DNA from 4 places in the Luteococcus sp. H101 genome. Region 1 is predicted to be linked to each of the others. Evidence: riboswitches for the same ligand, from Rfam matches in the RefSeq annotation. Region 1 holds a riboswitch; each other region holds the start of a gene.
The links. A riboswitch is a leader RNA that binds a small molecule or an ion and turns the genes downstream of it on or off. The one in region 1 is predicted to bind cobalamin.

Region 1 (7,192 bases):
CTTGCGCAGATCCTCGAAGTCCTGCTCCGGGATCACGCCGCCGACGACGATCAGGATGTCCTGACGGCCGAGCTTGTCCAGCTCGGCGCGCAGCGCGGGCACCAGGGTGAGGTGTCCGGCTGCCAGCGAGGAGACGCCCACCACGTGCACATCGGCCTCAACGGCCTGGGCGGCAGCCTCCTCGGGGGTCTGGAAGAGCGGGCCCACGTCGACGTCGAAACCGAGATCGGCGAAGGCCGTGGCAATCACCTTCTGGCCCCGGTCGTGACCGTCCTGGCCCATCTTCGCGATCATGATGCGAGGACGACGTCCCTCGGCCTCCTCGAAGGCCTCGACGGCCTTGCGAGCCTCTTCCATCACGGTCGAACCCTCCGCTTCCTTGGAGTAGACCCCGCTGATCGTGCGGATCTGCGCGGTGTAGCGGCCGAAGACCTTCTCCAGGGCGTCCGACAGCTCACCCAGGCTGGCCTGGGCACGCATCGCGTCGATCGCGACCTTGAGCAGGTTGCGCTCCGGGTCGGTCGGGTCGGGGTTGGCAGCCGCCCAGGTGACCTTCTCCAGGGCGGCCTGGCAGGCGGCCTCGTCCCGCTCGGCCCGCAGCTTCTCCAGCTTGGCGATCTGCTCGGCACGCACCTTGGCGTTGTCCACCTTGAGCACGTCGAGCGGATCGTCCTTGTCCAGCTGGAACTTGTTGACGCCGATCACCGGCTGACGGCCCGAGTCAATCCGCGCCTGGGTACGGGCGGCGGCCTCCTCGATGCGCATCTTCGGGATGCCCTGCTCGATGGCCTTGGCCATGCCGCCGGCCTCCTCGACCTCCTGGATCAGGCCCCAGGCCTTCTCCGCGAGGTCCTGGGTCAGCTTCTCCACGTAGGTGGAGCCGGCCCACGGGTCGATCACGCGGCAGTTGCCCGACTCCTGCTGGATGAACAGCTGGGTGTTGCGGGCAATCCGGGCGCTGAAGTCTGTCGGCAGCGCAATGGCCTCGTCGAGGGCATTGGTGTGCAGGGACTGCGTCTGGCCCTGGGTGGAGGCCATCGCCTCGATGCAGGTGCGCACCACGTTGTTGTAAACATCCTGCGCGGTCAGGGACCAGCCGGAGGTCTGCGAGTGGGTGCGCAGGCTCATCGACTTCGGGTTCTGCGGATTGAACTGCTTCACCAGGCGGGCCCAGAGCATGCGAGCCGCACGCATCTTGGCCACCTCCATGAAGAAGTTGGTGCCGATCGCCCAGAAGAAGCTCAGGCGGGGAGCGAACTTGTCCACCTGGAGGCCCACGGACTCGCCGGCGCGGATGTACTCCACGCCGTCGGCCAGGGTGTAAGCCATCTCGATGTCGGCCGTCGCTCCGGCCTCCTGCATGTGGTAGCCGGAGATGGAGATCGAGTTGAACTTGGGCATGTTCGCGCTGGTGAAGGCGAAGATGTCCGCGATGATCCGCATCGACGGCAGCGGCGGGTAGATGTAGGTGTTACGAACCATGAACTCCTTGAGGATGTCGTTCTGGATCGTGCCGGCCAGCTGCTCCGGCTTCACCCCCTGCTCCTCGGCCGCCACCACGTAGAGCGCCAGCACGGGAAGCACGGCGCCGTTCATGGTCATCGAGACGCTCATCTGGTCCAGCGGGATGCCGTCGAAGAGCTGGCGCATGTCCAGGATCGAGTCGACGGCCACGCCGGCCATGCCCACGTCGCCGGAGACGCGCGGGTGGTCGGAGTCGTAGCCCCGGTGGGTCGCCAGGTCGAAGGCGATCGACAGGCCCTTCTGCCCGGCCGCCAGGTTGCGACGGTAGAAGGCATTGGACTCGGCGGCCGTCGAGAAGCCGGCGTACTGGCGGATGGTCCACGGCTGGTTGGTGTACATGGTGGCGTACGGGCCGCGGAGGAAGGGTGGGATGCCCGGCATGGTCTCCAGGAAGTCCATGCCCTCGTAGACGTCCGTGCCGTAGATGTGCTCAACCGGCAGCTGTTCGGGGGTCACCCACTGCTCGACGGCGGGCGCCTGCGCGAGCAGCTGCTCGAACTGGGCCTGGGCGTCGGCCGGGATGGCCTGCTCGTCCAGCGGGACGGAATCGAAACGAACCTCGGTGCTCACTTGGAGACTCCCAACGTGTCGAGGGTGGTGCCGAGCAGAGTGACGACGTCGACGCCCAGGGCGACGGTGCCGTCAATGACTCCTTCGGCTTCGGATGCGCCCTCGCCCAGCTCCTTCAGGTTGCCGGCCAGGTACACGGTCTTGGCACCGGCCTCCTTCAGGGCCTTGGCGACGGGCAGTGCCTGCTCGGCGTAGACCTTGGCATTGGAGCACAGGCAGGCAACGGGCGTGCCGGCCTGCTTGAAGGCCGCGACGATCTCCTCGGTGGAGCCGCCCTCGGCCTTGGGCGTGGGCAGCCCGGCAACGTGGAAGAGGTTGCCGGCAAAGCCCTCCCGGGCACCGAAGTCACGACGCTGGCCCAGGCAGGCCAGGAAGACCGAGGCATTGGGCTGGGCCTTGACGGCGTCGCGCATGGCCTCGAAGACCTCGGAGTCCCGGTGCCATTCGAGCCCGGCGAAGGCCGGGGCCTCGGGGCGGGGGCGGGCGGTGGTGACGTCCAGCTCCTCGATGTTCGGGAACTCGGAGACACCGGTGATCGGCTTCTTGCGGGTGGCCAGGCGCTTGGCGCGCTCGGCGATCACCGGCTCCAGCTCGGTCTTGGCAAGCCCGTCGACAACGGCCTTGGCCATGCCACCGGCAGCCTCGAGCTTGCCGAAGACAGCCCAGCCGGCCTCGGCCAGCTTCTTGGTGAGGGACTCGACATACCAGGAGCCGCCCGCCGGGTCATTGACCCGGACGATGTTGGACTCCTCGGCCAGGATCACCTGGGTGTTGCGGGCAATGCGACGGCTGAAGTCGCCGGGCAGGCCCCACGCGGTGTCGAAGGGCAGCACGGTGATCGCCTCGGCGCCACCGATACCGGCGGCGAAGGTGCTCATGGTGCCGCGCAGCATGTTCACGTAGGCGTCGTCGCGGGTGACCTCGCGCCAGGAGGTGACGGCGTGCTGCCGGGCACCCCGCTTGGCCTCGGAGACCCCGAAGACCTCGCCCACCTTGGACCAGCAGGTGCGCAGCGCGCGCAGCCGGGCAATCGTGGCGAACTGGTCGACGGTGGCGGTGACCCGGAAGTCGATCGCGTCGAAGGCCTGGTCGGGGGTGAGCCCCTGGTCGATCAGTGCCCGGACGTACTCGGCACCGGTGGCCAGCGCGTAGCCCAGCTCGTGCACGTCGCCGGCGCCGGCGTTGTGCCAGATGGTGGCGTCCACGACGATGGCGCGGGAGCTCCGCATCCCGTCCAGCTTCTTGACCCACTCGGCCAGCGCGCCCAGCTCGGGAGTGGTGCCGTTGAGGGCGGCCAGACCGATCGGGTCCAGGCCCAGCACGGCGGACTTGTGGTTGCGCGGCTTGTCGCTGGCGTCCAGGACCTGCAGCAGCGCCTCGGCGGCGGCCTCCTGGTCGGTACGGCTGGACACCTCGACGGTGATCAGCTCCAGCAGCACGCCCTCCAGTGTGCGGGCCAGGTCCTCGGCCTTGATGGCGTCGGGGTCAACCCGGAACCACAGGCTGCTGGCGCCGCGCTCCAGGTCGGTGAGCACCGCTTGGCTGGTGAAGGCCGCATCGGGATCCTCGTGCAGGGCCCGCACATCCCACGCGTCGGCCTCGCCATTGTGCACTGTGGTGCCGCGGGTGAAGGGGGCGACGCCGGGGTAGCCCAGCTCCTTCGGGGCATCCTCCAGCGTGTAGATGGGCGCGATCTCCACGCCGTCGACGGTGGTGGTGACCAGTCGGGCAACCGCCTGGTCACCGGTCAGTAGCTTGTCTTCTGGACGTCCGCGGTTCAGGACCTTGGCGGCTGCCTCGCGCCACTTGTCCATCCCCGGCTTCGCGAAGTCGCTGGCGAGCTTGAACTCTCCAGCACCCCCGCGGGCGTCCGGCTCAGTCGTTGTCATGGGACTCCTGCTCCGATGAGGTTGTCGTCGGCTCCCCCGAAGGGTGACCGACCTGACGTGTGGACTCCTCGGTTCCGTTCTGGTGGTGACGCGTGAGCCCGGGAACACCCTGCAGGACTGATCCCGGGGCCGGCGCCCCTGCGCTCGCACCTGGCGGGTACGACGCCGCTGGCAGGTATTCGGACTCGTGGGCACTTCGCCCGAAGGCGTCTTCCTCGACCACCGCTTCCCAGGCCCAGACCCAGTGCTGCTCGTCCGGTGGCGTGCGATCCCTCGCATGCCGGACGGGTGGTGTCGTTCCCACTCACCGCTGCGGGACAGTTCCGGATTCTCGCCGGATTCCCTCTTGCGTCGGCCTGCGTGCACAGGTCGAACCAGCACTTCAAACCCTAGCGGGAGGCCTGTCTGCGCGGGGGTGGCGGGGTGAGAAAATGGCACTTGTGGTCAGACCGTAGGCGCGCCCGGTCGACCGTCTCGGCGCCGAGTGGACGACGCGCCGCGGAGTGGCTATAGTCTTCTCTCGCGCCTGCCGCTCCGGCCAAGCCCGGGGCATGATGGCGCCAGATCCGCCGGAAACGACGGATTTGCAACGGAAAGTTCGATGAACTAAAGTTGAACGGGTTGCCGCAAGGCAGTCCACGGCAGGAAGTCAGGCGTTGCGACGCATGGCCCACTGCCAGCCGGTCGAGGATCGGAGTTGACACTCCGAAAGATTGCCGGTAAGGTTGTCGAGTTGCCCCAAGCGAGCGTCGTGGGATGTGAGCGCGGGTCGTGCCCGAAACTTGAGAACTCAACAGCGTGTCTAAGGTCAATGCCTAAATTTACCCGTGGCCATTGATTGGATCCCTTTTGTGGGGGTTTGGTTGGTGGTTATGGTTTCTTTGAGTATGGAATTTTGATTTGCCAGTTTTCTGGTATGTCGGGTTTCGAACTTGTTGATGTGACGACGTTGCCGCCTTTGGTGGTTGTCGATATTTTTCAACGGAGAGTTTGATCCTGGCTCAGGACGAACGCTGGCGGCGTGCTTAACACATGCAAGTCGAACGGTAAGGCCCTTCGGGGTACACGAGTGGCGAACGGGTGAGTAACACGTGAGTAACCTGCCCCAGACTCTGGGATAACCGCCGGAAACGGTGGCTAATACTGGATATTCAGCTTTCATCGCATGGTGGTTGTTGGAAAGATTTTTTGGTTTGGGATGGGCTCGCGGCCTATCAGCTTGTTGGTGAGGTAGTGGCTCACCAAGGCTTCGACGGGTAGCCGGCCTGAGAGGGCGACCGGCCACATTGGGACTGAGATACGGCCCAGACTCCTACGGGAGGCAGCAGTGGGGAATATTGCACAATGGACGGAAGTCTGATGCAGCAACGCCGCGTGCGGGATGACGGCCTTCGGGTTGTAAACCGCTTTCAACGCAGACGAAGCGAGAGTGACGGTATGCGTAGAAGAAGCACCGGCCAACTACGTGCCAGCAGCCGCGGTGATACGTAGGGTGCGAGCGTTGTCCGGAATTATTGGGCGTAAAGAGCTTGTAGGCGGTTTGTTGCGTCAGAAGTGAAAACTCAGGGCTTAACCCTGAGCCTGCTTCTGATACGGGCAGACTAGAGGAAGTTAGGGGAGAACGGAATTCCTGGTGGAGCGGTGGAATGCGCAGATATCAGGAGGAACACCGGTGGCGAAGGCGGTTCTCTGGGACTTTCCTGACGCTGAGAAGCGAAAGCGTGGGGAGCAAACAGGCTTAGATACCCTGGTAGTCCACGCCGTAAACGGTGGGTACTAGGTGTGGGTCACATTCCACGTGATCCGTGCCGCAGCTAACGCATTAAGTACCCCGCCTGGGGAGTACGGCCGCAAGGCTAAAACTCAAAGGAATTGACGGGGCCCCGCACAAGCGGCGGAGCATGCGGATTAATTCGATGCAACGCGAAGAACCTTACCTGGGTTTGACATGTACCGGAAACCTTCAGAGATGGAGGCCCCTTTTTGGTCGGTACACAGGTGGTGCATGGCTGTCGTCAGCTCGTGTCGTGAGATGTTGGGTTAAGTCCCGCAACGAGCGCAACCCTCGTCCAATGTTGCCAGCACGTAGTGGTGGGGACTCATTGGAGACCGCCGGGGTCAACTCGGAGGAAGGTGGGGATGACGTCAAGTCATCATGCCCCTTATGTCCAGGGCTTCACGCATGCTACAATGGCCGGTACAATGAGCTGCGAGCCTGTAAGGGTGAGCGAATCTCAAAAAGCCGGTCTCAGTTCGGATTGGGGTCTGCAACTCGACCCCATGAAGTCGGAGTCGCTAGTAATCGCAGATCAGCAACGCTGCGGTGAATACGTTCCCGGGGCTTGTACACACCGCCCGTCAAGTCATGAAAGTCGGTAACACCCGAAGCCAGTGGCCCAACCCTTTTGGGGGGGAGCTGTCGAAGGTGGGACTGGTGATTAGGACTAAGTCGTAACAAGGTAGCCGTACCGGAAGGTGCGGCTGGATCACCTCCTTTCTAAGGAGCTTTGTACAGGCAGCCGTTGTGTTGTTTGTCATTCACGCTGGTTCCAACACGCACGTTGTTGGCCGGTCGTGGCTCTGGATTGTGGAACATTGACCAATGCACTCGTCTGAGTGGATGTTGTTTCTAGTACTGCCCTTTTGGGGTGTGGAACGAGGTGGTGTCCGTGAGGAGGGGTGTGACACGCTGTTGGGGTTCTGAGGGGTCGGTCACGCATGGTGACGCTCTCTGTGTCGAACCGCATACTGATGACTGTTGTGGTTGTTGGTGGTGGTGTCGCCCGTATTTTGAGAACTGGACAGTGGACGCGAGCATCTTTGTAGTGTTTTTTTACAAGCTACTTAGTGCGATCGGTGGATGCCTAGGCACCAAGAGCCGATGAAGGACGTTGTAACCTGCGATAAGCCCTGGGGAGCTGGTAAACGAGCTGTGATCCTGGGATTTCCGAATAGGGAAACCTTGAAGTTACCGGAGTTGTGTCCGGCAACCTCTGCCTGAATGTATAGGGCAGTTGGAGGGAACGCGGGGAAGTGAAACATCTCAGTACCCGTAGGAGAAGAAAACAATAGTGATTCCGTGAGTAGTGGCGAGCGAAAGCGGAGGAGGCCAAACCGTGTGTGTGTGATAGCTGACAGGTGTTGCATGCGCGGTGTTGTGGGGCCATTCGGATCATACTGTCATGTGATCAACAAGTGAGAAATGTGCA
Region 2 (7,192 bases), on a different contig from region 1:
TGCAGCCGGCGCAGACCGTCACCGTGCAGCAGACCACCACCCAGCAGGCACCGCAGGAGGGGCTGGCGGAGGCCCCGGTGGGGAAGTGGGTGCTGGTGCTGGAGTCGCTGGAGCAGGGCAAGTACTCCTATGCCGACGCGAGCGCGAAGGCCGCCTCGCTGTCCACCTCCGGGGCGACGGTCCATGTTCTGGACAGCACCGACACCCCGGGTCTGCGCAGCGGCTACTGGGCCCTGGCGGTGCTGCCCTTTGACAGCCGGGGCGAAGCGACCGCGATGTGCCCCCAGATGGGACGTGAGACGGGCGACAAGTGTTACCCGCGTCGCGTCGGGTGAGGCAGTGATGCTGACCCCACGATTGCTGACGACGAGGAATGACCATGAGTGAGCCACGGCAGTTCGGCAGCAACTATCGGCTGGTCGAGCGGATCGGCAGCGGGGCGATGGGTGAGGTGTGGCGCGGGCTGGATGCGCAGGACCAGCCGGTGGCGGTGAAGCTGCTGCTGCCCCAGTGGTCACGGGATCCGGCCATGGTGCAGCGTTTCGTCGCCGAACGCCAGGTGCTGACCGGGATCGTGTCGGCCAACATCGTGCAGGTGCGGGACCTGGTGGTGGAGGGCGATGCCATGGGCATCGTGATGGAGTACGTGCCGGGAGCCGATCTGCGCACGCAGCTGGCCACTGCGGGCACCCTGGCCCCCAACCAGGTCAGCCAGCTGGGCGCCGGTCTGGCCCACGGCCTGCAGGACCTGCACAACCACGGCGTCGTGCACCGCGACGTCAAGCCGGAGAATGTGCTGCTGGCCGGGGTTCCCGGGAACTGGCAACCCAAACTCACCGACTTCGGGATCTCCCGGATCAACGACGCCTCGCCCCAGCGGGCCACGGCCGTGGTGGGAACCCCGGACTACATGGCGCCGGAGCTGGCCGATGGTGCGCTGCCCACCCCGCAGACCGACCTGTATTCCTTGGGGGCGCTGCTCTACGAGCTGTGTTGCGGGGTTCCGCCCTTCCAGGGCAGCCCGCTGGCGGTGATGCGGGCCCACGCCAGCCTGGAGCCTGGCCGTCCCGCCGGGATTCCCGACGAGTTGTGGGCGATCCTCGCGTGGTTGCTGCGCAAGGACCCCGCCGCCCGGCCCGCCAGCGCGATGCAGCTGGCCACCGCCCTGGAGCGGATCACAGCTGGTCTGGACCGCTACCCGCCGGCGGCCGCGCTGACCGCCCCGCCACCCGGGGTGCCGACGGTGCGGCAGGGAACCACGTTCATGGGGGCGACTCCGCCCCGGAGCGACACGGTGCTTGCCTCGCCCGGTTCGATTCCACCGGGTTCGATGCCGCCCGGTTCCATTCCACCGGGCGCGATTCCACCGGGCGCGATGCCGGTCACGAGTCAGCCGCCCGCCGGGCAGTTCTCCAGCCCGCCGCCGAGTTCACCCGTCGCTCCGGGGATGGCCGCCGCCCAGTGGGGCCCGATGCCGGCCGGCAGTCCGGTGCCGCCGGCCCCGCCAGCGAACAAGCGGCCAGGCTGGCCCCTGTGGTTGGCAGCGGTGCTGGTGCTGGCGCTGCTCGGCTTTGGAGCCGTGCGGGTCCTGGGTTTTCCGGGCTCCGGCGGTTCCACGCAGAAGTCCGGTGGGGGCGGTGCCTCGGCCGCGCAGTCGACTGCCCAGCCCGCCACGACAGCCCCGTCGGCGGCCCCGTCGGCGGCCCCCAGCACGGCCGCCACGCCGGTGCCGTCGGCCACCAGCCAGCGGGTGATCCAACTGCCGTCGGGGTCCACCACCTGCGTCACGTCCAGCAGTGCGACGCCCTGGGCCAGTGCCGCGGCCGGCAATTCGGTGACCAGTTGCCCCTTCGTCCGGCAGGTGCTGCAGGACTACACCAACAGCAATGGCAACGGTCAGCGGCTGACCCTGAACTCCTACAGCGCCACCACCGGCAAGTACTACGACATGACCTGCGAACCCACCGGTGACCTGGTGCGATGCACCGGAGGCAATGGCGCCGTGGTCCTGATCTGGTGACCCGTCGATGAATCGGCTGCGACGGATGGATGGCGATGCTCGGGTGGGGGCCCGCCAGCTGCTGGCCCCGGGTCTTTCGGCTCTAGGCCTGGCGGTGCTGGTGGGTTGTGCCCAGACCCCACCCTCGCCGCCGCAGCAGGACAGTGATGCCCCGGTGGTGGTGACCACAGCGCCGAGCACCGCAGCGCCGAGCACTGCCTCGGCCACCGGACCCCGCCCCACCCCGGTGCCGGTCCCCACCAGCGGCTCGACGGCGCCGTCCTCCGCCGCTTCGGTCACGCGGGCCCCCGCCAGCGTCGGGCCGGCGGATGCCTCGGCACTGGCGGCCTCCTTCGGGAAGCTGCAGGCGTCGCTCAGCGGACCGGCGGGGATTGCCGTGGTGCCCGTGGGTGGCCGGGGAGAGGCCGTGCACTGGGGCAAGTCGGATACCGGCCCGGCCTGGTCCACCGCCAAGGTGCCGCTGTCGATCGCCGCGCTGTCCTCCCCGGGGCCCGACACCCAGGCCCTGGTCCGTCGGGCGATCACCGCGTCGGACAATGAGGCGGCGGATCAGCTCTGGCACCAGCTGGGGGCAGGCAAGAAAGCCGCCGCCGCGGTTGACCGGGTGCTGCGGGCCGGCGGGGATCCGGTGACCCGCACCCAGCCGGCTGCCGTGCGGCCGCCGTACAGCGCCTTCGGGCAGACCCCGTGGGCGCTGGGAGACCAGGCCCGGTTCGCGGCGCAGCTGCCCTGCCAGGACGGCGCCAGCCAGGTGCTGGGCCTGATGCGGCAGGTGGATGCGGGCCAGGCCTGGGGGCTGCACCGGCTGGAGGGCGCCGCGATCAAGGGTGGTTGGGGCCCGTCGTCGGGTGCTGGCTACCTGGTGCGCCAGCTGGCGGTGCTGCCGGTGGATGGCGGTCAGCTGGGCGTGGCGGTGATGGTGGATTCCCCCGCTGGCTTCGAGGCCGGGGTGCGAGACCTGGACGCCATCGCCGGCTGGGTGCGGGAGCACCGGGCGGAGCTGCCGGCCGGCGGGAACTGCTGACCACTGCTGCTCCTCGCCGAGCCTGGTTCAGGCGGAGCGGGTGGCGCCGATCGAGGCGACGATCACGCAGCCCATCGCCAGCAGATCGGTGGGGCTGAGCTTCTCGCCCAGCAGGATCAGGGCGGCCAGGGCCGCGGCCGCCGGCTCCAGGCTCATCAGGATGCCAAAGACCCGTGGTGGGATGGACTTCAGCGCCACCATTTCCAGCGAGTACGGGATCACGGAGCTGAGCAGGCCCACCCCGGCGCCCGCCAGCAGCACGTCGGGCCGCCAGATCTGGGCGCCGCCCTGCGCGATGGCCGGAACTGCCAGCGCGACGGCACCCAGGCCGCAGGCCAGGGTGAGGGCGTCCCTGCTGGCCCAGGTGCGGCCGGCCCGGGCGGCGGTGGCGATGTAGCCGGCCCACAGCGCCCCGGCCAACAGGGCGAAGAAGACGCCCACGGGGTCCATTCCGGTGGGGGTGAAACCCAGCAGCGCCACCCCGGCTAGGGCCAGCAGGGCCCACAACACGTCGCGGGCCCGACGGCTGCCCAGCACCGACAATCCCAACGGGCCAAGGAACTCCAGCGTGACCGCCAGCCCCAGTGGGAGCCGGGCGAAGGCCTCGTAGATGCTGACATTCATCCCCACCAGGCAAACGGCATAGGCCAGCCCGTCGCGCCAGGAGCGGGCGGGGGCGGCCGCGTTCCCTGCGCCTGTTCCTGCCACGGCTCCTGAGCCTGCCGAAGGGCGTCGGGCCCGGGCGAGCGCGCCCAGCACCAGCAGCGCCACCGCGGCGGCCGCGAGCCGCAACCAGGCCATGGTCACCGGCGGCACCACCCCGAACAGGTTCTTGGCCACCGCCGCGCCCAGCTGCACCGAGGCGATGGCGCCCAGCACCATCCAGATGGCGCCGGGCATGGCACGGGCGGTCTGGGAGGTCACCCGGTCACCATCTCACAGGGGCTACTGGGGGCCGCTTCCTGTCCGTCGAATCTTGGTCAACAGCCCAGTTATCCCGATAGAGCGGATATCGGGGTCCACTGCCACTATGGCAGTGCGCAACGGCATCTGCTCTACTGGGAAAATAGGTCAGGCGTCCAAGAAATTCAGGGGGCGGTGGAGCCGGATCCCCAGCCGGAGATCGCGCCCCGGATCCCGGCCGCGTCCAGGGCTCGTTTGGCCTGCTCCCGGAGCTCCCGTTGCACCCCCCACTGCTGGTTGGCAAGGCACTTCGCGCTGATCCGCAGGGTCATCGCCTGGCCGGTGATGGTCTCGACGCCGAGCACCTCGGGCGGGTCGATCAGGTCGGCCGCGTACTGCTCGTCGGCGGCGAAAGTGGTGCAGACCCGCTCCAGCACTTCGACGGCGCGGGCCGGATCCTCCGTCGGATTGATCGGCAGGTCGATCGTCGCGATGCTCCAGCCCTGGGACACATTGCCCAGCGTGGTGATCTCGCCATTGCGCAGGTACCAGAGCATCCCGTTGGCGTCGCGGACGCTGGTGACTCGCAGCCCGACGTGCTCCACCGTGCCGGTGATCTCGTTCACGGTGATCACGTCGCCGACGCCGAACTGGTCTTCCAGGATCAGGAAGATGCCGCTGATCACGTCCTTCACCAGGCTCTGCGCGCCGAAGGCCAGGGCGACGCCGCCGACGCCGGCCGAGGCGAGCACCGGCGCTAGGTTGATCCCGATGTGGCTCAGGATGGTCAGTACCGCCACGGTGACGATCAGGAAGGTGGCGGCGCTGCCCAGGATCGAGCCCATGGTGGCGGCGCGCTGGCTCTGCCGCTGCGATTCCATCCCGGTGGCGGCCGCCAGGATCTGGCCGGGGCGGCCCAGCTTGTCCAGGTGCTGCTTGGCGCGATCCGTGGACAGCTTGACCATCCGTCGGATGGCCACCTGCACCAGCCACCGGCCGATCACCGCCAGCGCGATGATCACTGCGATGGCGACGGCCGTGTCCGGCCAGACGAAGACGAGACTCTGCAACAGCATGGCTCCATTGTGTCGGGTCGGCCGGGCGGCTGGCGCCGCACGGCAAGGGCTGGCGGCCGGTACCCGACGGCTGGCTAGACTGACCCCGCTCGCGGCGCAGGAACCCGGTGTGAGTCCGGGGCGGTTCCGCCACTGTGAATGTGCTTGTCATTGCTTGATGGGCACCAAGCCAGACACTCACCGCGGGCATGACCTGAACGACGATGGGGCGAGAACCCCACCCAGGAGGAAAAGTGCGCATCGCGTTGCTGTCCACGTCCGACACCGACCTGCTCTCCGCCCGCGCCAGCGGCGCCGAGTACGTGCTCGCTAATCCGGCCCGCTCCGGCCACCAGTCGATGGCCGAACTGATCGAAGGGTGTGACCTGGTCCTGGCGCGCATCCTGGGTGGGCCGCAGGACCTGTGCGAGGGTTTCCGCCGGATCGCCGCCACCGGGATTCCCACCGTCGTGCTCGGCGGCGAGCAACAGCCCAACGCCGAGCTGATGGAACTCTCGACCGTGCCGATGGGTGTCGCGGCCGAGGCACACCGCTACCTCGCCGAGGGCGGCCCCGAGAACCTGGCCCAGCTGCACGCCTTCCTGGGGGACACGGTGCTGCTCACCGGCGAGGGATTCGAAGCCCCGCAGGAAATCCCGTCCTGGGGTTGGGCCCGTCGCGAGCCGGTGGCGGGTGCCGGGGACCTCGCCAAGGTGGGCATCCTCTACTACCGCGCCCACGAGGCCAGCGGGAACACCGCCTTTGCGCACGCCCTGGCCGACGCCGTCGACGCCACCGGGCAGGCCGTCGGGCTGCCGATCTTTGCCGGCTCGCTGCGCTCGGCCCCCGACGCGCTCTATGAAGCCCTGGGTGAGTTGGATGCCCTGGTGGTCACGGTCCTGGCGGCCGGCGGCAGCACTCCGGCAACCGCCGGCGCAGGTGGGGATGACGAGGCCTGGGACGTGGAGCGGATGGCCGCCCTGGACATCCCCGTCATCCAGGGCCTCTGCCTGACCAGCTCCCGGGCGGACTGGCAGGCCAGCGATGACGGCGTCAGTCCGCTGGATGCCGCCACCCAGATCGCCATCCCGGAGTTCGACGGGCGGATCATCGCCGGGCCGTTCAGCTTCAAGGAGTTCGACGACGAGGGGCTGCCCCACTACGTCGCCGACCCGGAGCGCTGCACCCGCCTTGCCCGGCTCGCCACCCACCACGCCCGGTTGAGACACCTTCCCAACAAGGACAAGAAGATCGCGCTGATGCTGTCCGCCTACCCCACCAAGCACGCCCGGATCGGCAATGCGGTGGGCCTGGACACCCCCGTCTCCGCGGTGCGGCTGCTGCGCCGGCTGCGTGACGAGGGTTATGACCTGGGTGGGGAGAACGAGGTCACCCGGATCATCGACGGTGATGACGACACCGTCGCCGGCGACGCCCTGATCCACGCCCTGATCGCGGCCGGTGGACAGGATGAGGAGTGGCTGACCAGCGCCCAGCTCACCGATGCGCACGTCCGGATCACCCCCGAGCAGTACCGCGAGTGGACCGCGGACCTCCCCTCGGTTCTGCGTGAGCAGATGACCGAGGCCTGGGGTGAGGGCCCCGGTCAGCTCTTCGTCAACGACGACGGCGAACTGGTGCTGGCCACCCTGCAGGCCGGCAATGTGGTGCTGATGATCCAGCCGCCCCGCGGCTTCGGGGAGAATCCCGTCGCGATCTACCACGACCCGGACATGGCGCCCAGCCACCACTACATCGGCGCCTACCGCTGGATCGAGCACGGTTTCGGCGCCGACGCGGTGGTCCACCTGGGCAAGCACGGCTCGATGGAGTGGCTGCCGGGCAAGAATGCGGCGCTGTCCGCCGCCTGCGGGCCGGATGCCGCGATCGGTTCGCTGCCGCTGATCTATCCCTTCCTGGTCAACGATCCCGGGGAGGGGGCGCAGGCCAAGCGGCGGGCGCACGCGGTGATCGTCGACCACCTGGTGCCGCCGATGGCGCGCGCCGAGAGCTACGGCGACATCGCCCGGTTGGAGCAGCTGCTGGACGAGCACGCCAACATCGCGGCGATGGACCCGGCCAAGCTGCCCGCCATCCGCGGCGAGATCTGGAGCCTGATGCGGGCCGCGGAGATGCACCGTGACCTGGGCCTGGAGGAGCGTCCGGAGGACGAGGAGTTCGACCACTTCC
Region 3 (7,192 bases), on a different contig from region 1:
CGCCGAACGGCGCAGGATCCGCAACAATGACGGCCCCAGCAGTATCACCAGCGCCACATTGCTCAACGCCCGGCCGGCATTCCAGGCCATCGAGGTGGCCAGGTTGTAGAGCACGAAGTGGTGCAGGTTGGTGGCCACCGACGCCGTCGGGTCGAAGGACAGCTCGGAGGCATTGCCCAGGGTGAAGGGCCAGAAGGACAGGTCCATCAGCCAGCCATAGGCAAAACCGCTCACCACCCCGTAGGCCGCCAGCAGACCGATCTCCCACCAGCCCCGCAGATGCGGCAGCAGCCCCGCGCCCAGCCCGACGAAGCCCGCGGCCAGCATCTGGAAGGGCAACCACGGCCCCATCCCCGACGTGATCAGGGCCGAGGCCAACAGCGTCGTGTTGCCCAGGATGAAGCCGAAACCGGGCCCGAAGACCCGCCCGGCCAGGATGATCAGCAGGAAGATCGCCTCCAGCCCGGCGGTCCCCGCCCCCAGCGGCCGAACCGCGGCCCCGACGGCGGAGAGCACCCCGAGCATCGCCAGGGCCTTCACGTCCAGGTCATCATTGCCCAGCTCGGTCATCACCAGCGCGATCACCACGGGCAGCAGCAAGGCGAAGACCAGCGGGGTGTGCGCATCGCCGGACAGGCCCGCGCCGGGATGCCACAGCAGCGGCCAGCAGAAGGCCAGCAGGCTCATCACCGCCGCCACGCTGAGCATCGCGGCCGAACGCCAGGAGACCCGCACCACGGCCGGGCGCGCACGAGTCTCGGGACGGGTCGGGCTCACCGCCGGGCCTCGGCAACCTCGTCGACGGTCAACACCTCGGCCGGGTGGAAGACCTTGCTGACCTGGGGTGCGAAGCTGGGAGAGCTGGTGCACACCTCGCGGGTGGGCCCGTCGGCCACCACGTCCCCGTCGGCCAGCACGATGGTGCGCTGGGTGGCCTGGGCGGCGAACTCGACGTCATGGGTGCTGACCAGGATGCAGCTGCCCTGCGCGGCAAGGTCCGTCAGGATCCGGTGCAGCTGCTGCTTCATGGCGTAGTCCAGACCGCGGGTGGGTTCGTCCAGCAGGATCAGCGCCGGGCGAGCGGCCAGCTGGATGGCCAGCACCAGCGCCAGCCGCTGCCCCTCGGACAGGTCACGGGGGTGCCGTTGCGGATCCAGTTCGGCCCCCAACCGGGCCAGGATGGCCGCGGTGGAGCCCGCGGGTGAGTGGGTCTCCTGGTCGGCCTGGGCACATTCTTGTCCGACGGTGGGCAGATAGAGCAGGTCGGTGGCATTCTGCGGCACCAGGGAGACCACCTGCCGCGCGCGCTGGGCGGGGACGGTCCGCGGATCAGTCCCATCGACGACCAGCTCCCCGGTGCTGGGCATCGCCCCTTGCAGGGCCCACATCAGCGACGACTTCCCGGCGCCATTGCGGCCCATCAGGGCGGTGATGGTGCCCCGCTGGAAGGTCAGGCTGATGCTGTTGACCGCCACCAGATCGTCGTAGGCCACCCGCAACCTGTCCAGCCGGGCCACCACCTCACCGCGTGGCAGCCGTGCAGGGGCAAGCGGCTTGAGCGTGATGCCCTCGGCGGCCACCCGTCGGCGGGCATTGCGCACACTGAGCGGCACCTCGGCCCAGCCCAGCGTCCGGGCCAGGGCGCTCAGCGGCGGCACGACGTCGGCCCGGGCCAGCACCTGTCCGGCCAGGCCGTACTGGGCGGAGCCGTCGCCGGGCAGCCAGAGCACGCTGTCGGCGGCGTGCATCACCCGCTCCAACCGGTGCTCGGCCAGCACGACGGTCAGGCCCACCTCGTGCACCAGGGTGGTGATGGAGGCCAGCACGTCCTGCGCAGCGGTGGGGTCCAGGGCGCTGGTGGGCTCGTCCAGCACCACGACGCGCGGCTGCGCGGCCAGCACCGCCGCAATCGCCACCCTCTGCTGTTGCCCGCCGGACAACTCGATCAGCGCCCGGTTGCGCAGCGGCGCAATCCCCATGATGTCCAGGGTCTCCTCCACCCGCTTGCGCATGGTGGCTGGGGACAGGCCCAGCTGCTCCATCCCATAGGCCACCTCGTCCTCCACCCGATCGGTGACGAAGCCGGCCAGCGGGTTCTGCCCCACATAGCCCACCAGCTCGGCCATCTCCCGCGGGCGGTGGGTGCGGGTGGAGCGGCCGGCCACCCGCACGTCGCCGTTGAGGTGGCCGCCGGTGAAGTGCGGCACCAGGCCGTTGATGGCGCCCAGCAGGGTGGACTTGCCGACACCGGTGCGTCCCACCACCAGGCACAGGTCCCCGTCGGGAATGGTGAAGTCCAGGTTGGCCAGCGTGGGCCGCGCGGCGCCCGGGTGGCGCAGCGTGACGTCGTCGAAGGTGATCACAGGGCATCCTTGGGCGGTTTCGGGGTGGTGAGCAGTGGCAGCAGGGCCAACGCGGGCACCAGCAGCATCCGGGGGTCGAGTTGTGGCCAGACCGGCGGCGAGGAGGACGGCGACATCACGTCGGGCACGACGCGTTGCAGCCACAGCACCGCCCCGACGGCCAGTGCCCCGGCGGCACAGACCGACCATTCGGGCCATTCCCACGGGTCGGGACGGTAGCGGGTCACCGCGAGCCGTTGGCCGGAGCGATGAAGCCCGAGCCACGCGGCCACCAGCCCCAGCGCCAGCAGCGCCCACCCCCAGGGTCCGGAACCCGGAATTCCCAGCAGCAGGAAGGTGGCCAGGGTGATCAGCACCAGGGCGCCCAGCAGCAGGGCGGTGAGCGCGCGGCCCACCGGGCGCTGGGCGTGGGTGCGGCCATAGCCCCGGGCCTCCATTCCCGCGGCCAGCAGCATGGAACGTTCGATCGCGTCCTCCAGCACCGGCACCACCACGGCCCGCACGGCATGCCAGCCGCGGCTGGCCCCACCGCGCAGGCGCCGGGCCCGGCGGACCCGCTGCACGCTCTCGATCAGCTGCGGCGCCACGCTCAGCGCCACCACCAGGGCGACGCTGAGCTGGTGCAGCGCGGGCGGGACCACCCGCAGGGCCCGTTTGGGATTGGCCAGGGCATTCGCGGCCCCGACGCAGAGCAGCATCGCCACCAGCCGCAGCGAGTCGTAGAGGGTGTACAGCAGGCCGTCGAGGGTGACCGGGCCGCCGATCCGCAGACCGGCCGCCCAGCCGGGCAGTTGCAGCTGGGGCAGGGTGAACAGCACCTGACCGGTGCGGTTGATGCCCAGCAGGATCTGGAAGAAGACCCGGATGCCCAGCACCACCAGTGCAAGGGTCAGGTACGCGCCGGCCGCCTTGGCCCAGGGTGCCCGGGTGCGCCGGTTCAGCACCACCGCCCACACCGCGGCCACCACCAGCACCACCAGCAGCGGGTTGTAGAGGGTGCTGACCGCCACGGCGCAGCCCAGGGCCCAGGCCCACCAGGCCATCGGGTGCAGGGTGCGGGTCACGGGGTCCTTCCCGCGGCGCACGGGCCAGGAGCCGCGCCCCTGACTCTCCCGCGGGCCGCGACGGGTCAATCGAGTCGGTCGTCGACGGGCATTCCGACTCGGCTCGCGGGCACTACCGCCCGGGAGACCTCACGGCTGCGGGTCAGTTCCGGTCTCGCACCGGATTCCCCCGTCGATCACCGCACCACGGTAGCGCGACGGCCGGGATGGTCCGCTGCGCGGCACGCGAGACCGACGACCAGAGTCAGCCCTCGCCCAGGAAGTCCAGGGCGGCCTGCACCCCCAACAGCACCTCGGGCGGGTTGCCGGCAGCCACCATGATCCGGCGGCGCTGGATCTCGGCCATCGGCTGGGGCAGGGCATCCAGATCGAACCAGCCGACGTTGACAGACTCGTCGTCGCCCACGCTGGCCTCGCCACCTACCCAGCGGGCGCGGAAGGTGTGGTCCAGGTAGTCATTGCGGTCGCCGTTGTCATACTGCATCTCGCCGGTGGGACTCATCCAGACCATCCGTTCGATCTCGATCCGGACGCCGGCCTCCTCCTCCGCCTCCCGGATGGCGGCCACATGCGGGTCCTCCCCCGGCTCGACGATCCCGCAGATCGGCGTCCAGGAGCCGTTGTCGGAGCGCTGCACGCACAGCACCTGCTCCCCGCGCGGCCCCGGCCGCAGCACGACGGCGGTGGTGCCGGGCAGCCACAGCATGGCGTGACCGATGGACTTGCGCAGTTCCAGGATGAACTCGGGGGTAGGCATGCGGCCACAATAGTGCGGCGCCCGGCAAAGGTTTTCGTTCCACACTGTGAGTGAGCAGGTCCAACGGCTGCCGAAGCAGGCCAGCAGGCAATAGACTCCCAGCAGCAAGGCCCATGAAGCAGGCCAGTTCAAGGAGGAACAGTGGGAAACCAGATCACCAAGGTGCTCGTGGCGAACCGCGGCGAGATTGCCGTTCGGGTGATTCGTGCCGCCGCCGATGCCGGGATCGGAAGCGTTGCAATCTATGCCGACAGCGACTCCGAAGCCCTCTTCGTGAAGCTCGCCGACGAGGCCTACGCGCTCAACGGGGCAACCCCCGCCGAGACCTACCTGAATGTTGACAAGATCCTCGAGGTCGCCCAGCGCAGCGGCGCCAACGCGATCCACCCCGGATACGGCTTCCTCGCCGAGAATGCCTCCTTCGCCCAGGCCGTCATCGACGCGGGCCTGATCTGGATCGGCCCCTCGCCCGAGGCCATCGAGAACCTCGGCGACAAGGTCAAGGCCCGTCACATCGCGCTGAAGGTGGGCGCCCCGCTGGTTCCCGGCACGCCGGACCCGGTGGCGGATGCCGATGAGGTTGTCGCCTTCGCCAAGGAGCACGGCCTGCCGATCGCCATCAAGGCCGCCTTCGGTGGCGGTGGCCGCGGCCTGAAGGTGGCCCGCACCATGGAAGAGGTGCCGGAGCTGTTCGAGTCCGCCACCCGTGAGGCCGTGACCGCCTTCGGCCGGGGCGAGTGCTTCGTCGAGCGCTACCTGGACAAGCCGCGTCACGTCGAGACCCAGTGCCTGGCCGATCAGCACGGCAATGTCGTGGTGGTCTCCACCCGTGACTGCTCCCTGCAGCGTCGTCACCAGAAGCTGGTGGAGGAGGCCCCCGCGCCCTTCCTCACCGACGAGCAGCTGGAGCGGCTGTACAGCTCGTCCAAGGCGATCCTGAAGGAGGCCGGCTACGTCGGCGCCGGCACCTGCGAGTTCCTGGTGGCCCAGGACGGCCTGATCAGCTTCCTCGAGGTCAACACCCGCCTGCAGGTGGAGCACCCCGTCTCCGAGGAGGTCACCGGTCTGGACCTGGTGCAGCAGATGTTCCGGATTGCCAATGGCGAAGAGCTCGGCTTCGACGATCCCGAGATCCGCGGCCACTCGATCGAGTTCCGGATCAATGCCGAGGACGCGGGCCGCAACTTCATGCCCGCCCCCGGCACCCTGGTCAAGTGGGTCCCGCCGACGGGCCCCGGCGTGCGCGTCGACGAGGGCTACCACACCGGCATGACGGTGCCCGGTTCCTTCGACTCGCTGGTCGCCAAGGTGATTGTCACCGGCACCAGCCGGGACAACGCGCTGGCGCGCTCCCGTCGGGCCCTGAAGGAGCTGGTCCTGGAGGGCATGCCCACCGTGATCCCCTTCCACCAGGCGGTCCTGGACGACGAGGCCTTCAAGGGCGACGGCGAGAAGTTCGGCGTCTACACCAACTGGATCGAGACGGAGGCCGACCTGAAGGTGGCCCCCTACACCGGCGAACTGGGCGAGGCCGACGACGTGCCGGAGCCCACCACCGTCGTGGTGGAGGTCAACGGCAAGCGGCTGGAGGTCAAGCTGCCCGGCAACCTGGCCACCGCGGCCAAGCCGTCCGGCAAGAAGAAGCCCACCAAGCGTGACCGGGGCGGCGCCAAGGCCTCGGCCCCGTCGGGTAACTCGCTGACCGCGCCCATGCAGGGCACCGTCGTGAAGGTGGCCGTCGAGGAGGGCACCACCGTGGAGGAAGGCGAGCTGGTGGTGGTGCTGGAGGCCATGAAGATGGAGAACCCGGTCACCGCTCACCGGACCGGTGTGGTCAAGGCGCTGGCCGCGAACCCCGGCGAAACGGTCAACGCCGGTGCGGTGCTGTGCGAGATCGTCGATCCTGAGTGATTCTCAGCCGGTGACCGGCGGTCACCTGTGAAGTCACCATGAATTCCCGTGAGGCGGGCCCATGACTTGGGCCCGCCTCACGCATGCCCCACACTGGAAACCATGTTTGAGCTCCTTCTGGTCATCGCGATGCTCGCCGTCGTGGTGGGCCTGTTCCAGTCCAGCCGCCAGCGCAAGGCCGTCGAGGCGCAGCGGGCGGCGGCGCTGGAGACCGCCCTGACCACCAGCCGTCGGGCCGCGGACGAGGACGTCACCAAGTTCGGCGAGGAATTGCAGCGGCTGGATTCGGAGGTGGCCGGCCATCCGCTGGACCAGGCCATGCGTCAGGACTACGAGCGCGCCCTGGACGCCTATGAGAACGCCAAGTCCTCCCTGGCCGCCGTCACCACGCCCGACGAGGTCAAGCACGTCACGGAGATCCTGGAGGACGGGCGTTATGCCATCGCGTGCGTGAACGCCCGGGTGGCCGGTGAGCCGTTGCCGCAGAAGCGCCCGCCGTGCTTCTTCAACCCGGCGCACGGCCCCAGCAGCCAGAACGTCACCTGGACTCCCCCGGGCGGCACCCAGCGCGACATCCCGGCCTGTGCCGCCGACGCCGAGCGGGTGCTGGCCGGTGCCGATCCCTACATCCGCACCGTGCAGGTGGGCGCCCAGAGGGTGCCCTACTGGCAGGGCGGCCCGGCCTACGCGCCGTGGGCGCAGGGCTACTACTCCGGCTGGTCCGGCTCCAACCTGATCCGGGACATCGCGATCGGCTCGTTGGTCTTCCATGGCGTGGGTTCGCTGTTCGACGGCCCCGGGTTCGGCGGCGGTTTCGACGGCGGCCTGGGCGACGGGATCGGTGACGGTTTCGAGGGCATCGGCGAGGGGATCGGTGACGGCTTCGAGAGCATCGGCGACGGCATCGGCGACATGTTCGACGGCCTCGGCGACTTCTTCGGCGACTGATGCCCCGGGTTCGCACCGCCCTGACCGCCCTCGGCCTGACCGGAGGCGGTCTTGCCGTCGGCGCGCTGGCCGCGGCGCACCAGATCAGCGGACCGCAGCGCCCCGCCCTGGCCTACGCGATGAGCCCCTTCGAGGTGGGGATGTCCGCC
Region 4 (7,192 bases), on a different contig from region 1:
ACAGGCCCTCGCGCTTGAGCGCGGTGGAACGGCTCACCGAGAGGCGGGTTCCGGATTCGGTGACGCCCAGCTGGGTCAGCGCGGCGTCGACGGTGGTGGCGGTGGTCCACACGGTGGTCCGCTTGCCGTCGAGGGTTAGGGTCAGGGGGCGGCCGTAGTTGACGGTGACCTGGCTGCCGTCGGTGATCGGGCTGCCGGGGGAGGGCACGACGGTGTCGTGTTCGGTGAGGGTGACCTCGCTGGCCGCGAGCGCGTCGTTGACCGTCTTGCCGAAGGTGTGCACCGCCATGGTGGTCCCGTCGACATTCACCAGGACCTCCTTGTCCATCACCTGCCAGCCGACGACGCCGGCGACGGCCGCAACGGCGGCGGTGGTGGTGGCCGAGATGATCCCGATGGTCTTCTTGTTCACGCTGCTCCTCGCTGGGGCCCGGTCACGGGTACCTGCCCCAATTCTCCCGGAAGCCTGAGATTCCTCATAATCAACGCCGGAAAATCTCAGGAAGTCCGGAGGTTGGTGGTAATGCGCGTGTCCGCAGCCAAGGGGAGCGGGTGCACCCGTCGTTCCCGGAGCGGGTGCTGGCGTCGTTCCCCGGCCCCCGATCTGACTGCGCAGCCGTTGGGTCTTCGGGCAGCAGCTCCAGCGGCTGCCCCTGACAGTTGCTGCTGCACAGTCATGGGTTGGGTCGTCGCGGGGTCATCCGGGCCGCCCGGAAGTCGACGGGCTGGTCAGCGGCTGCGCGGTGGGGCGGAGGCCGAGATGGACGACGAGAGCCCCCGCTCCATGGAGCGGGGCTCTCTGGGCGACCGGTGGTCCGGTCAGCGCCTGGGTCAGGCCTGCTGCGCCTTGGTGAAGCGCTCGGCGACGTCGGCCCAGTTGACCACATTCCACCACGCAGTGACGTAGTCGGCCTTGACGTTCTTGTACTGCAGGTAGAAGGCGTGCTCCCACATGTCCAGCTGCAGCAGCGGCACCTGGTTCAGCGGGATGTTGCCCTGCTGATCCCACAGCTGCAGGGTGTTGAGCCGCTTGCCCAGCGAGTCCCAGGCCAGGACGGACCAGCCGGAGCCCTGGATGGCCTTGGCATTCTCGCTGAACTGGGCCTGGAAGCCGTCGAAGGAACCGAAGAACTCGTCCAGCGCGCTGGCCAGCTCACCCTCGGGGCGGCCGCCGCCCTCGGGGGACATGTTCTTCCAGAAGACGGAGTGGTTGATGTGGCCACCCAGGTTGAAAGCCAGATCCTTCTCCAGCTTGCCGATGGTGGCGAAATCACCCTTGGAACGGGCCTCCTCCATCTTCTCCAGCGCGGTGTTGGCGCCGGCCACGTAGGTTGCGTGGTGCTTGGAGTGGTGCAGCTCCATGATCTCGGGAGCGATGTGCGGCGCCAGGGCGCTGTAGTCGTAGTCAAGATCGGGCAGGGTGTAGACAGCCATGTAAATCCTCTTTCCGTCTTCGCCGGACCGGGGCCCGGAGCCCTTGGTGAAGGGGCTTTCCTAGGGACAACAACGATCCTAGGCACTTTGTTCCCGGTGGGCCAGACTGTTCGCCGCGAGCGCGATCCCCGGTAGCGCACCATGGCTTCGGGCGGCTCTGCGTCGGTATGGCCATTGGGTCTGGCCCCATGGGGCGATGTACTGGATGGATGAGTCAACCACGTTCCGACTACGGCGCTCCCGTTCTGGTGATGCGCAGTCTGTCCAAGCGATTCGGGCCGAAGGTGGCGGTCGACAACCTCTCGCTGGCCGTGCCCGCGGGCTGCCTCTTTGGCCTGGTCGGGCCGAACGGGGCGGGCAAGACCACCAGCCTGAGCATGGCCACCGGTCTGCTCCGTCCCGACGCCGGCCAGGTGGAGGTCTGGGGCCACGACGTGTGGAGCGATCCCGTCGCGGCAAAGGCGATGATGGGCGTGTTGCCCGATGGCCTGCGGGTGTTTGATCGGTTGAGCGGCCTGGAGTTGCTGCGCTTCGCTGCCGGGCTGCGCGGCGTTGCACCCGACCAGATCGAGAGTCGGGCCCAGGCACTGCTGCGCGCCCTGGGGCTGACGCAGGACGCCAATACCTTGGTCTGCGACTATTCCGCCGGCATGACCAAGAAGATCGGGCTGGCCTGTGCCCTGGTGCACAATCCGCGACTGCTGGTGCTGGACGAGCCCTTCGAGGCGGTGGATCCCGTCTCCGGCCAGGCGATCCGGCAGATCCTGCACGACTTCGTGGCCGGTGGCGGCACCGTCGTGCTGTCCAGCCATGTGATGGAGCTGGTGGAGAGCCTGTGCGATGCGGTCGCGGTGGTTGCCAACGGGCGGGTGCTGGCGATCGGCCCGACGGCCGAGGTGACCCAGGGGCGGCGACTGCAGGAGCGCTTCATCGAGCTGGTGGGCGGGACGAGCGACGCGGGGGAGGGGTTGGCATGGTTGGGACACTCGTCCGACTCAAACTGACGCTGCTGCGACGCTCACTGCAGGGTCAGACCGCCAAGATCATCGGCCTGGTGGTGATCGGCCTCTACGCCCTGGGGGCCCTCGGCTGGCTGTCGGTCGCCCTGATGGGGCTGCGCCTCGCCTCCGACCAGTTGCACGGCGGCGCCACCACCGTCGGCTTCGCAGCGCTGACCCTGGGCTGGCCGCTGGGCACCCTGCTGGTCTCCGGCAGCGACCAGACCCTGGACCCGGGCCGGTTCGCGCTCTTCCCGGTGAGTGCCCGGCAGCTGATGCCGGGGCTGCTGGTCTCCGGCCTGGTGGGGATCGGGGGCGTCTTCACGGCGCTGCTGGCCCTGGTCCAGGTGGCCAGTTGGAGCACCGGCGCCTTGACGGCAATGTGCGCGTTGGTTGCGGCGATCCTCGGCTGCACCACCTGCATCCTGTTGGCCCGCACCGCGGCTGCCAGCTTTTCGTCGGCGCTCAGCACCCGCCGCTACCGGGACGGTGCCGCGCTGCTGCTGGGCCTGCTGGCGATGGGCAGCGGAGTCGGCGTCCAGTTGGTGATTCGCTGGCTGGGCAATGTGGAGCAGCTCGAACAGCGGGCGGCGCGCCTGGCCTCGGTGGCCTCCTGGACGCCCTTCGGCTGGGCCTGGGCGCTTCCCTGGGATGCGGCCACCGGCCGATGGGGCCTGCTGGCGGCCCACACTGCGCTGGCCGTCGCGCTGGTCGCGGCACTGTGGCTGCTCTGGGAACGTTCCCTGTCCCGGGCGCTAACCTCGCCGCTGGAAGCCGGTGGTGCCGGTGGGCGGGCCAAGGCGCACTCCGTTGTGGACCGGCTGGTGCCCTCGGGGCCAGCCGGAGCGATCGCGGGCCGCTCGCTGCGCTACTGGCGTCGTGACCCCCGGCACCTGGTGTTGGCCGTCTCGGTGCTGCTGATGCCGCTGCTGATGCTGGCCCCCAGCCTGCTCGGGGGCTCCGGGGAGGATTCGATGATCAGCGGGCGCGGGATCCTGTTCCCGGCGATCTTCTCCATGCTGCTGTTGGGATCCCTGGCCGTGGCGCAGGAGATCAGTTACGACGGGAGCGCGCTGTGGATGCACATCTCCGCCGGGGTCAGTGGCCGGGCCGACCGACTGGGCCGGCTGCTGGCCGCCGGATGGATCCTGCTGCCCATCGCCCTGCTGATCGACGTCGTGCTGATGGCGGTCTCCGACGGATGGGCACTGGCGCCGGAACTGGTGGGTGGCACGCTCGGATCACTGCTGGTGGGAGCCGCCGTCGGCACCGTCACCGGTGCCTTCTGGCAGGTGCCGCAGCCGCCGCCCGGGCAGAACGCCTTCTCCCGTGGGGAGGGCGGCGGCGCGGCGGGCATCCTGCTCAGTCTGGTCAGCATGCTCGCCACCGGCCTGCTGGCCCTGCCCTTCATCATCCCGCTCTTCCTGACCGCGTCGCGGCCCTGGCTGGGCTGGTTGCTGCTGGGCGCAGCACCGGTCTACGGACTGGCCCTGCTGGCCGGCTCGGTGGTCTGGGGCGGCCGGGTGCTGGAGCGCAGCTGGCCCGAGGTGCTCAAACAGGTCACCTACAGCAAGGAGTGATCACCCCGGGTGCCCAGCCTGCCCAACGTCGCCCCGGCCGTGTGGCACGATCGGCAGGGCGACGCCGCGACGGGTGGATGGGTCTGCGGGCGGCTCAGGCCTTCTTGCGACGGCTGGCCAGGAAGGCGGCGGCCCCGGCGCAGAGCAGCAGTGCCACCACGCCGATGGTGGCCCACGGGGTGTCCTTCTTGCCAGCCTCCTGCGCGGGCGCGGTGCTGGCGGGGGACGACGGTGCAGCGCTGGTGCTGGCCGTCCCGGCGGCGCCGTCCAGCGCAGGCATCGTCGGGGTGCACTGCTTGCCATAGCACCAGCCCTCGAGGGTGCCGGCCTTCGGCTTGGACTGGTCCGCGCCCACCTGGCTGAAGGTCCACTTCCCGCCCTTGGTGGCGGTGTAGTACTGCCAGTAGTTGCCGTCGAACTTGGCCGGGCAGGCGGCCGGCTCCCCGTCCATCGCGCAGATCATCTGGGTCTTGGGATCCTTGGTGATCTTCACCCCGGCGCTGGTGAGCAGCTCGGTGCCGCTGGCCGCCTTCTCCACGCACTTGTTGACCATCAGCTCACCCTTGGAGCTCTGCACCACCAGCCACACCTTGCCCTGGTCCAGGCAGTCGGTGGTCTGGTTGGCGGGCAGGACGCGGGCCGGGGCGTGGGCGGCGTCGGACGGCAGGGGAGCGGCGACGGCGGCCAGTGGTGCCAGGGACAGGGTGGCCGCGGCGGCGCCGGTGGCGACGAGCTGGCGAGCGGTGGCGGTGAGCACAGTGGTTCCTTTCGGCGGCCGGAAGGCGGCCGCGGATGCCCCCACCCGCGACTCGCCCGCAGACCACGACGGGTGGTGATGAGTCTGCCGACGCCGGGTACTCCGACTGTACGGTTGCGGGTCAGTTCCGGGCTTGCACCGGATTCCCCCAGCGGCGGCAATGCGCCGAAGACTACTGCACGGGGCTCTGCGGCGTCGCCGCGGTGCCTCCGGGTCAGCCGCCCGGGCGCACCTCCAGCACCCGGAAGCCCTTGTGGGAGGCCAGTCGCTCACAGGCATAGCCTTGCTCGGTCAGCCAGCGGGCCAGCGAGTCCGCGCCCAGGTTCTTGCCCACCACCAGTACCGCGCGCCCGGTCGGTGCCAGTCGGGGGAGCCAGGTCAACAGCAGCTCGTGCAAGGCGGGCTTGCCGATCCGGATCGGCGGATTGCTCCAGATCTCGTCATAGCGGGTGGCCGGGTCGGCCTGCTCGGGCAGGAGGGCCTGCACCCGGCCGCCAGCGCCGATCACGTCGGCATTGAGCCTGGTCAGCGCCAGGGCACGCTCGTTCACGTCGACGGCGTCCACCACACTGCCCGGGCAGGCGGCGGCCAGGGCGACGGCGATCGGGCCATAGCCACAGCCAAGATCAAGAAGCCGGGCACCGTCGTGCGGCGGCGCCACCTCGTCCAACATGATCTTGGTGGCCGGATCCAGTCGGGTGCCCGAGAAGACGCCGTTGGCCGTCGTCAGGGTGAGCTCCTGCCCCCAGATGGTGGCGTGGATCTGGCGGCGCTTCTCCGGGCCGTCCGGGGTGGTGAAGTAGTGGCTCACGGGGCCTCCAGGGGGGTCTCGGGCAGGGTGCGCACGGCGCGGGAGAGTTCGGCGCGAACTGCCAGCTGGTCGTCGTCGGGGTAGCCGACCTCCTCCAGGCACAGGCCCTTGGCCGGCATCACCAGCACCCCGCTGTGCCGCTTGGGCGAGGCCATCACCTCGGCCAGCCAGGCCTGGTCCCGTCGCCCGGTGCCGACCGTGGTCATGGCCCCCATCAGCGAACGGACCATGGAGTGGCAGAAGGCGTCGGCGGTGACGGTGTATTCCAGCACTCCGTCGGGGGTCCGCGCGGCGTGCAGGCCGGTCAGGGTGCGGATGGTGGTGGCCCCGTCGCGCGGCTTGCAGAAGGGCGCGAAGTCATGCAGACCCAGCAGCATCCGGGCGGCCTCATTGGTGGCGTCCACGTCGACGACGCCGCGGATCTGCGCGATGTGCCCGCGCAGCAGCGGATCTGGCCGCGAGACCTCGTCCCAGACCCGGTAGACATAGCGACGCCAGATGGCCGAGAAGCGGGCGTCGAAGCCGGGCGGGGCGGGGCTCACCCGCAGCACCTGCAGGTCCTCGTCCAGCACCCGGTCCAGCCGTCGCTGCAGCCGCGAGGTGTCCACCGTCGACGGCAGGTCCACGTGGGCCACCTGGCCGCGGGCGTGCACCCCGGCGTCGGTGCGGCCGGCGACGGTGAGCTGCACCGGCTCGCGCAACCGCAGCACCTGGGTGATCCAGCGTTCCAGTTCGCCCTGCACGGTGCGCAGGTCCGGTTGGCTGGCCCAGCCAGAGAAGCGGGCGCCGTCATAGGCGATGTCCAACCGCCAACGGGTGAGGGGGGTCGACGGGGCCTCGACAGGCTCGGCCGTCGGGGTTCGGCCCTGCTCGGCCGTCGGGTCGGGATGGCCGGTCACGAGGTCTTCCGATAGGTCAGGTCGTGGATGGTGCGGCCGGCTGCCAGGCCCTTGCGTTCGTACTTGGTGACTGGGCGCAGCTCCAGCCGCGGCGCCCACCCGGTGTTCTCGGGATCGGCCGGGTCCAGGTGTTCGTTCACCAACCCGGAGGCGACGTCCAACACCTCCCGCATCCATTCGGCGTAGTCATCCCAGTCGGTGGCCAGCCGCCAGCGCCCGCCGTCGACCAGCCGGGAACGCACCAGCTGCGCGAAGTCGGCGCCGACCAGACGTCGCTTGTGGTGGCGGACCTTGTGCCACGGGTCGGCGAAGAAGAGCCACAGCTCGCTGATCGAGCCCGGCTCGAAGAGGTGTTCCAGGCCCTGCTGGCCATTGCCCATCACGATCCGGATGTTGTCCACGCCCTCCCGCGCCATCCGGCTGAGGGTTGAGGCGACGGCGGGCTGGAAGACCTCGAAGGCCACCACATTCGCCTCGGGATGCGCCTTGGCCATCGCGACGAGGGATTCCCCGGTGCCGGAGCCGATCTCCACGATCAGCGGTGCCTCCCGGCCGAAGACCACCTCCCAGTCGGGCTGGGGCTGCGCGACGATCGAGGTCTCCGTCTCGCCCTGCGCCACCTCGATCACCCAGCGGTCATGGTGCGCCTCCCACGCCTTGACCTGCGAGTCATTCATCCGGGCGCTGCGCCGCACGAAGCTCACCACCTCGCG

Region 2: it holds a riboswitch for cobalamin, as region 1 does, so the genes downstream of both, cobN (cobaltochelatase subunit CobN) here and mutA (methylmalonyl-CoA mutase small subunit) in region 1, are expected to answer to the same signal.
Region 3: it holds a riboswitch for cobalamin, as region 1 does, so the genes downstream of both, AAEX60_RS12200 (CbiQ family ECF transporter T component) here and mutA (methylmalonyl-CoA mutase small subunit) in region 1, are expected to answer to the same signal.
Region 4: it holds a riboswitch for cobalamin, as region 1 does, so the genes downstream of both, AAEX60_RS09450 (hypothetical protein) here and mutA (methylmalonyl-CoA mutase small subunit) in region 1, are expected to answer to the same signal.

What each region holds. Positions count from the first base shown of each region.
Region 1 covers NZ_JBCDMW010000044.1:2,922-10,113, reverse strand. The annotation lists gene scpA (methylmalonyl-CoA mutase) at 1-2,094, opposite strand, end outside; gene mutA (methylmalonyl-CoA mutase small subunit) at 2,091-3,983, opposite strand; cobalamin riboswitch at 4,137-4,376, opposite strand; rRNA gene AAEX60_RS15920 (16S ribosomal RNA) at 4,962-6,480, shown strand; rRNA gene AAEX60_RS15915 (23S ribosomal RNA) at 6,817-7,192, shown strand, end outside.
Region 2 covers NZ_JBCDMW010000004.1:64,367-71,558, forward strand. The annotation lists gene AAEX60_RS00940 (serine/threonine-protein kinase) at 1-335, shown strand, start outside; gene AAEX60_RS00945 (serine/threonine-protein kinase) at 380-2,020, shown strand; gene AAEX60_RS00950 (hypothetical protein) at 2,046-3,044, shown strand; gene AAEX60_RS00955 (EamA family transporter) at 3,072-3,968, opposite strand; gene AAEX60_RS00960 (mechanosensitive ion channel family protein) at 4,133-5,023, opposite strand; cobalamin riboswitch at 5,099-5,222, shown strand; gene cobN (cobaltochelatase subunit CobN) at 5,227-7,192, shown strand, end outside.
Region 3 covers NZ_JBCDMW010000029.1:41,802-48,993, reverse strand. The annotation lists gene AAEX60_RS12210 (ECF transporter S component) at 1-708, opposite strand, end outside; gene AAEX60_RS12205 (ABC transporter ATP-binding protein) at 774-2,363, opposite strand; gene AAEX60_RS12200 (CbiQ family ECF transporter T component) at 2,360-3,427, opposite strand; cobalamin riboswitch at 3,494-3,623, opposite strand; gene AAEX60_RS12195 (NUDIX hydrolase) at 3,672-4,184, opposite strand; gene AAEX60_RS12190 (ATP-binding protein) at 4,326-6,095, shown strand; gene AAEX60_RS12185 (hypothetical protein) at 6,198-7,043, shown strand; gene AAEX60_RS12180 (alpha/beta hydrolase) at 7,043-7,192, shown strand, end outside.
Region 4 covers NZ_JBCDMW010000022.1:84,757-91,948, reverse strand. The annotation lists gene AAEX60_RS09470 (transglycosylase family protein) at 1-412, opposite strand, end outside; gene AAEX60_RS09465 (superoxide dismutase) at 832-1,434, opposite strand; gene AAEX60_RS09460 (ABC transporter ATP-binding protein) at 1,644-2,438, shown strand; gene AAEX60_RS09455 (hypothetical protein) at 2,408-4,012, shown strand; gene AAEX60_RS09450 (hypothetical protein) at 4,107-4,769, opposite strand; adenosylcobalamin-variant (AdoCbl-variant) riboswitch at 4,857-4,938, opposite strand; gene AAEX60_RS09445 (class I SAM-dependent methyltransferase) at 4,984-5,580, opposite strand; gene truA (tRNA pseudouridine(38-40) synthase TruA) at 5,577-6,386, opposite strand; gene trmB (tRNA (guanosine(46)-N7)-methyltransferase TrmB) at 6,476-7,192, opposite strand, start outside.